2 regions of the Thalassotalea sp. SU-HH00458 genome follow, and region 2 is predicted to be linked to the other one. Evidence: predicted binding sites of a transcription regulator. Region 2 holds the regulator's gene; the other holds the start of a gene.
What was found. The regulator sigma-54, encoded in region 2, starts transcription at its own class of promoters, with help from an activator protein. The targets are predictions, from matches to a motif close to GTTGGCACGNNNNTNGNNT.

Region 1 (3,855 bases), on a different contig from region 2:
TCGCGGGTTCATGGATGAACAGGAGCGTGCATGTACAGGATGTACGGTATATCGCGGGTTCATGGATGAACAGGAGCGTGTATGTACAGGATGTACGGTATATCGCGGATTCATGGATGAACAGGAACGTGTATGTACATGCTTCCTGCCTTTCAAACCATTAGTGCATTTATGCACGTCGATTTGAAAAATACAATGTTGAAACAAGTTAGTAGTGAAAACTAAAATAAGTGTTTACTTAAATGAATATTTTTTATGATGAAAATATGCCGTTTGCGGCAGAATTTTTTGCAGACTTTGGTGAGTTAACGCCATTTTCAGGTCGTGACCTTACTGCAGAGCAAGTTGCCAATGCTGATGTGCTGTTAGTGCGCTCTATTACTCAGGTTAATGAAACCTTGTTAAAGCAAAATCATGCCTTAACATTCGTAGGGACAGCGACCATTGGTTTTGATCATATTGATAAAAATTATTTAGATTCGAGAAATATCGCCTTTACTTCCGCCCCTGGATGTAATGCTGTGTCTGTTGCTGAATATGTCCTGTCTGCACTAGTTGTATTGGCTGAACGTTATCAATTCAAACTATTGGATATGACGGTAGGTATTGTTGGTGCAGGTAATACGGGCAGTCGATTGAGTGAAAAATTAACCGCATTAGGGATCCAGCATGTCTTATTTGATCCTTACCTTGAGCAAGATGCTTCTGATAAGCGAAATTTTGTTACTTTAGAGGAAGCGTTAAGCTGTGATGTTATTTCATTACATGTACCTAAAACTACCCAAGGCGAACATCCAACTTATCATCTTCTAGATGAACAACGTTTAGCCGCATTAACTGCCGAACAAATTTTGATAAATGCCTGTCGCGGTGAAGTGATAGATAATCAGGCGTTATTGCGATTAAAGCAATCAGGACATCCACTGAAACTTGTTTTAGATGTTTGGGAAAATGAGCCTAATATTTTGCAAGAGTTAATTCCGTTTTGTGAAATCACCACTGCTCATATTGCTGGTTATAGCTTAGAAGGAAAAGCTCGTGGTACGGAAATGCTTTATCGTGCATTATGTCAACATTTGGAGGTTCGTGAAGAAAAATCATTAGAAAATTTCTTACCTGAATCAGGTATCAATCAAATTGAAATAAACCAACAATTTGATGAAATTTTACTAAACCAACTGGTGAAAATAGTTTACGATGTGCGTCGTGACGATGGCCTTTTCCGTCAACAAATAGGCTATCAACATGTAAATTGTCATTCATTTGATTATATTCGTAAAACTTACCCAGCTCGCAGGGAATTTTCGGCCATTCAAATAGCGATGACAAAACAAATAGAGAGTGATGTTTTATATCAACTCGGTTTTCGAAAAAGCAGTAAGCAGTAAATAGAAGCGTAAAAGAGAGAAGGGCATGACACAGAAATTTGATGTTTGCATATTAGGTGCAACAGGTTTAGTTGGTAAAACAATTATGGAAATTCTTGAAGAAAGAGACTTTCCTATTAATAAATTATATCCATTAGCAAGTGCTCGTTCTGCGGGTGAAATAATTGAGTTCAATGGCGAAAATATTGAAGTGATCGATGCTGACACCTTTGACTTTAGTCTTGCCCAAATCGGTTTTTTCTCAGCCGGTGGTAGTACTTCTGCAAAGTTTGCCCCTATTGCGGGTGAAGCAGGCTGTGTGGTGATTGATAATACTTCAGAATTTCGTTACGAAGATGATATTCCATTAGTTGTTCCAGAAGTAAACCCTAGTGCTTTAGCGGATTATCGTAACCGTAATATTATAGCCAACCCAAATTGTTCAACCATCCAAATGATGGTAGCGCTTAAACCAATTCAAGACGCTGTTGGTATTGACCGAATTAATGTTTGTACATATCAGTCAGTGTCGGGTGGCGGTAAATCTGCAATGGATGAATTAGCTAAACAAACTGCTGATTTATTAAGTGGTAAGCCGGTAGAAACGAAAAACTTTTCTCGTCAAATTGCTTTTAATGTGATCCCGCAAATTGATGTGTTTTTAGATAATGGCTACACCAAAGAAGAAATGAAAATGGTGTGGGAAACCAATAAAATATTAGGTGATAACAGCATTCGTGTGAATCCTACAGCGGTTCGTGTACCGGTATTTTTTGGCCATGCTGAAGCGCTTCATATTGAAACTAAGTCTCCAATTTCGGCTGAAGAAGCGAAAGAATTATTAAAACAGGCGCTTGGTGTTGTTGTTTGTGAAAATGACGAAGACTTCCCAACTCAAATTAGTGATGCGAGCGGTAAAGACGACACTTATGTTGGTCGTATCCGTGAAGATATTAGCCATAACAATGGCTTAAATATGTGGATTGTTGCCGATAATGTTCGTAAAGGTGCTGCAACAAATAGCGTACAAATCGCAGAATTATTAATAAAAGAGCATCTATAATAAAATCTATTATGCTGAAATCACTTAGCTATTGCTAAGTTCAAGATTTATTAAAGAAAAATAAAAACTCGTCGTTATAGTTAACGACGAGTTTTTTTGTTATAAAAAGGGTTCAATAAATAAAACCTATTGATATAAAAAATACGCTGTTTTGACATTGGAATAATTTTTGCTTTGTTTTTTCAGTACTTGGACGAGTCAAACAATTGGCTAACTATAAAAATAATTAGGAAATCTTAATGCAACGACTGTTACGCCTGTGCCTGTGGCAGGTTATATTTATCAGCATTAGTACAACCAGCCTTAATTCATTCGCGTTAGAAGAAGGCGGTATTCGTATTCGCGGTCCTAAAAGTATGGACGCTTTTCCTTTTGAACGATATGGACCTATTCGTTCAAGCGATACTTTATGGAATATAGCTTTACAAGTGCGCCCTGATCCTAGCCTTACTATTTATCAAGTGATGCAAGCGCTGTATCAAAAAAATCCTGCGGCTTTTAAAGATAACAATTTAAATCATTTAGTTGATGGTCAATATCTTGCCATACCATCAAAATCTGAAATTGCACAAATTAACCCTTATACTGCGCGACAAAAATCTGATCAAGACGATCAAACGTGGCAATCAAAAGTCGTTGAAAAAATAAAGGAGACTAAACCACCTGAGCAGAGTGTCCAGAAAAAAGATTTAGAATTAGCAAAAAGTGAGATTAACGATAAATTACAAACCTATGATAACTCTCAAAAAGAACGTTTAGAAAATATTCAAAATGACGTTTCTGATTCAATCGATGGTTTACAAGCATTACTCAAAGAAAATCAAGTGGTTGATAAACAACTGTCTAACTTTAATGAACAGTTAGAAGTTATTCAACAAGAGTCCGCTAAAGAAGTTGATGAATTAAAAGAACAACTGTCTGCAATGCAAGCTTTGCTTTTAAAACAAGAAGAAAGAGCCGCGGCGCGAGAGCAAGAATTATTATTAGAAAAACAACAAGCCGAATTAGAAAAAAATAACTTTATGACGAGTGCATGGTTTCTTGTCTTAATGGGGAGTATCCCTGCGGCCATTATTATCGGCACTGTCGTATTTTTCTTACGTCGAAAGAAAAAAACAGAGCATGAAGGCAACGACACAGAAAAATCGGTTGAAGCAAAGAGTAAAGCAAAAGAAGAAACCAAATCTGAACCCACTCAAGAAGCTGAGGATTCTTTATCATTAGACGATGAATTATCTTTAGATGATGAGCTGTCGTTAGATGACGAATTATCATTAGATGATGAGTTATCTATTGATTTATCGGAAGATAGTGGTGATGACTTATTAAGTGCTGATTTAGATTCACTCAATGATGATCTTCTTGATGATGATGAAGTTATTCATTTAGATGATAGTTTGAGTGATCTTGATGACCTTGATGATC
Region 2 (3,855 bases):
AACTCTCCTATATTATCGATGCGAATCGAATGGAACATTATTCGGAATTATCAGTCACACACTTTGAGTTTCCTAAATATACCTTATACCCAAAAAATACCGATTCTCCATGGAAAATTAGTGCAAATGAAGGCACACTCTACAATAGCAATAGAGTAAAACTTGAAAGTAAAGTGGCGTTAATTGCAACCGACAGTAAAAGTTTAATTCAAGAGATCCATGGAAAGTATTTAGAATTAGATTTAAACACTAATATTATTAGTTCAGAAAAAAAGATAGAAATAAAAGGAATTGATTTTACCATGTACGGTACAGGACTGATTGTAGACTTAAACACTAAACAAGTAACGCTGACAAAACATGAAAAAACCATATTTCAACCTATTAAAAACTAGTTGTTTGGCTTTAGGGGTAACCTTAAGTCTTTCATATAGTGTTATAGCAGCAAAAGTTGATTTGAATGAAGAAATCAAAATTGATGCTTCTAGACAAGCAGCTGATCTCAAAAATAAAATATTTAGTTACATTGATAATGTCATTATTACCCAAGGCTCTTTAACAATAAAAGCAGACCTAGTGCAAGTTGTGACAGAAGCCACGAGTAACGAAAAAACATATATTGCCAAAGGGCAACCAGCAACGTTCGAACAAATATTGGAAGACGGAACGCCTATTTATCTACAAGCAAATGAAATTAAATATCAACCTGAAAAAAATACGGTGATGATTTCAGGAAATGCTGAACTTCGTCAAGAAGGCAGCAAAGTCAGTGGCACCACTATCAGTTATAATTTTTTGACCGAACAAGTACAGGCAAGCAGTGACGACAATGCTAGAGTACAAACGGTATTACAACCGAAAAACCTTGAGAAAAAAAAGTTAGATAAAAAATCGTTGGATAATAAAAATAAATGACCACTGCCACCTTAATTGCCAATAATTTGGCAAAAGCCTACAAAGGCCGAAAAGTCGTAAAAAACGTTGGTATGAAAGTGCAAGAAGGCCAAGTTGTCGGATTGCTCGGTCCAAATGGTGCCGGTAAAACAACTTCGTTTTATATGATAGTTGGTTTAGTCAATAGTGATAGCGGTTCAATCATCTTAAATGATGAAGATATTACTTTACTCCCTATGCATGAAAGAGCCCGAAAAGGTATCGGATACCTTCCACAGGAAGCTTCCATTTTTCGTAAGCTAACGGTATATCAAAATATTATGGCGATTTTGCAAACCCGCAAAGATTTAGATGATATCAGTAGAGAAGAAAAGCTTGAGCATCTCGTTGAAGAATTTAATATAGGTCATATCAAAGATAATTTAGGCATGAGCTTATCCGGTGGCGAACGACGCCGAGTTGAAATTGCGAGAGCACTAGCGGCAGAGCCCAAATTTATCTTACTTGATGAGCCTTTTGCTGGTGTTGATCCAATTTCAGTAGGTGATATAAAAAAAATTATCCTACACTTAAAACAACGTGGCATTGGAATTTTAATCACAGATCACAATGTTCGTGAAACATTAGACGTTTGTGAGCATGCATATATTGTTAGTCACGGTGAATTAATCGCGGAAGGCAATGCAGATCAAATTCTTGCGAATCAACAGGTAAGAGATGTATACCTTGGTGAGCAATTCACGCTATAGTTACACAAAGCTTTGATAAAAAGTAAAAATCAATATGAAGCTAGAAAATAGGAAAATAATACGATAAATGCGCCCTAGTCTGCAGCTCCGAATAGGACAACAACTCACCATGACTCCACAATTGCAACAAGCGATTAAGCTTTTGCAATTGTCGACGTTGGATCTTCAGCAAGAGATCCAAGAAGCTCTTGAAAGTAATCCATTATTAGAAGTAGATGAATCAACCCCAAGTGACAATGATGCGCAATCGGATAACTTAGAAGAAGCATTTTCTGCTGGTGTAACAGAACAAAACACTAAAACATCCGACGGCAGTGAAGATTCAGCTCCTACTATCGATGAAATTAGTACGACGGAAGCTATGGATAAATCTGAGATCCCTGAAGAGCTCAACATAGACACTACCTGGGAAGAAAGCTACAGTGCTGGCGTTTCAAATACCGGTGCCAGTGCACCTGCTTCAGAAGATTATACTTATCAGGGCGAAACAACGGACTCCATTCAAGACCATTTACGCTGGCAAATGGAGTTAACGCCATTTTCAGAAACGGACCTTGCCATCGCGACGGCTATTATTGATGCCATCGATGATGCTGGCTATTTAAGAGTCAGTGTTGAAGAAATTCTTGAAGCGATGGGCAATGAAGAAGTTGAACTTGATGAAGTTGAAGCCGTACTTAAACGTATTAATATGTTTGATCCTGTTGGCGTTGGGGCTCGCTCTATCTCAGAATGTTTAACCATTCAATTAAATCAATTTGATAAAGAAACGCCTTGGTTAAAAGAAAGTAAGCTGATCATTAATGAATATATCGACTTATTAGGTAACCGAGATTATCGCCAAATCATGCGGAAAACGCGTTTAAAAGAAGATCAACTACGCGAAGTGATCAAGCTAATTCAATCGCTGGATCCAAGACCAGGTGATAGTGTCATTAAAGGTGATGATCAATATGTCATCCCTGATGTTTCGGTCGAAAAGAAAAATGGTCGTTGGATGGTTGAATTAAATCCAGATACAGCACCACGATTATCGGTTAATCAGCAATATGCCTCCATGGCACGAAACATGAAATCATCAACAGACAGTCAGTTTATACGTTCAAACCTACAAGAAGCTAAATGGTTTATTAAAAGCTTAGAAAGCCGAAATGATACATTGTTAAAAGTCTCTAACTGCATTGTACAACGCCAACAAGGCTTCTTTGAACACGGGCCAGAAGCAATGCGCCCTATGGTACTCAATGATATTGCTGAAGCGGTAGATATGCATGAGTCCACTATTTCCCGTGTTACGACCCAAAAATATATGCATACACCTAGAGGAATCTTTGAATTAAAATATTTCTTCTCTAGCCACGTAAGTACAGAAAATGGTGGAGAATGTTCATCCACCGCAATTCGAGCTTTAATTAAAAAGTTGGTCGCTGCAGAAATTCCAGCCAAACCATTAAGTGATAGTAAAATGGCGGAATTACTTGCAGAACAAGGCATTAATGTCGCCAGAAGAACCATTGCCAAGTATCGAGAATCATTGTCAATTCCTCCTTCTAACCAACGAAAAAGTCTACTTTAACAACTAAATAAGGATCTAAGCTTATGCAAATTAATCTTGCTGGTCATCATGTTGAAATTACTGAAGCTTTACGTGAAAGTGTCAATACAAAATTTGCCAAGTTGGAACGACATTTTGATCATATAAATAATGTTCATGTGGTATTGACGGTAGAAAAGCTGAATCAAATTGCGGAAGCAACAGCCCATCTTAACGGAACAGAAATACACGCAAAAGCCGAAAATGCCGATATGTATGCTTCAATCGATGCTTTAGTTAATAAACTCGATAAACAAGTTTTAAAGTACAAAGGCAAAATCAACCAACATTAATCCATCGTCTATTTCAACACGAGCATTATGAAATTAACTGAACTTATTAACGAGAACTGCACCTTGTGTGCAGTTCATGCTACTAGCAAAAAGCGTATTTTAGAATTATTATGTGAAAAAGCTGCCGAGTCTTATACTGATTTTAACACTTATTCACTGCTTGAAAGTCTAATGGCACGTGAAAAAATGGGTTCAACTGGGATAGGTAATGGTATCGCGATCCCACACGGTAGATTAACTGATGGGGGTAAAGTCGTTGTCGTGATTGCCACAACAGAGTCTCCAATTGATTTTGATGCGATAGATAATAGACCCGTCGATATTT

Region 1: a site for sigma-54 is predicted at 2,587-2,605, ahead of ABXH06_RS00130 (FimV/HubP family polar landmark protein). Genes of this name have one in related genera too.

Annotation. Positions count from the first base shown of each region.
Region 1 covers NZ_BAABWW010000001.1:29,929-33,783, reverse strand. Annotated here, with positions in the region: gene ABXH06_RS00140 (4-phosphoerythronate dehydrogenase) at 243-1,388, shown strand; gene ABXH06_RS00135 (aspartate-semialdehyde dehydrogenase) at 1,414-2,430, shown strand; gene ABXH06_RS00130 (FimV/HubP family polar landmark protein) at 2,670-3,855, shown strand, end outside.
Region 2 covers NZ_BAABWW010000002.1:191,216-195,070, reverse strand. Annotated here, with positions in the region: gene lptC (LPS export ABC transporter periplasmic protein LptC) at 1-395, shown strand, start outside; gene lptA (lipopolysaccharide transport periplasmic protein LptA) at 361-915, shown strand; gene lptB (LPS export ABC transporter ATP-binding protein) at 912-1,643, shown strand; gene ABXH06_RS03820 (RNA polymerase factor sigma-54) at 1,711-3,219, shown strand; gene hpf (ribosome hibernation promoting factor) at 3,243-3,530, shown strand; gene ptsN (PTS IIA-like nitrogen regulatory protein PtsN) at 3,558-3,855, shown strand, end outside.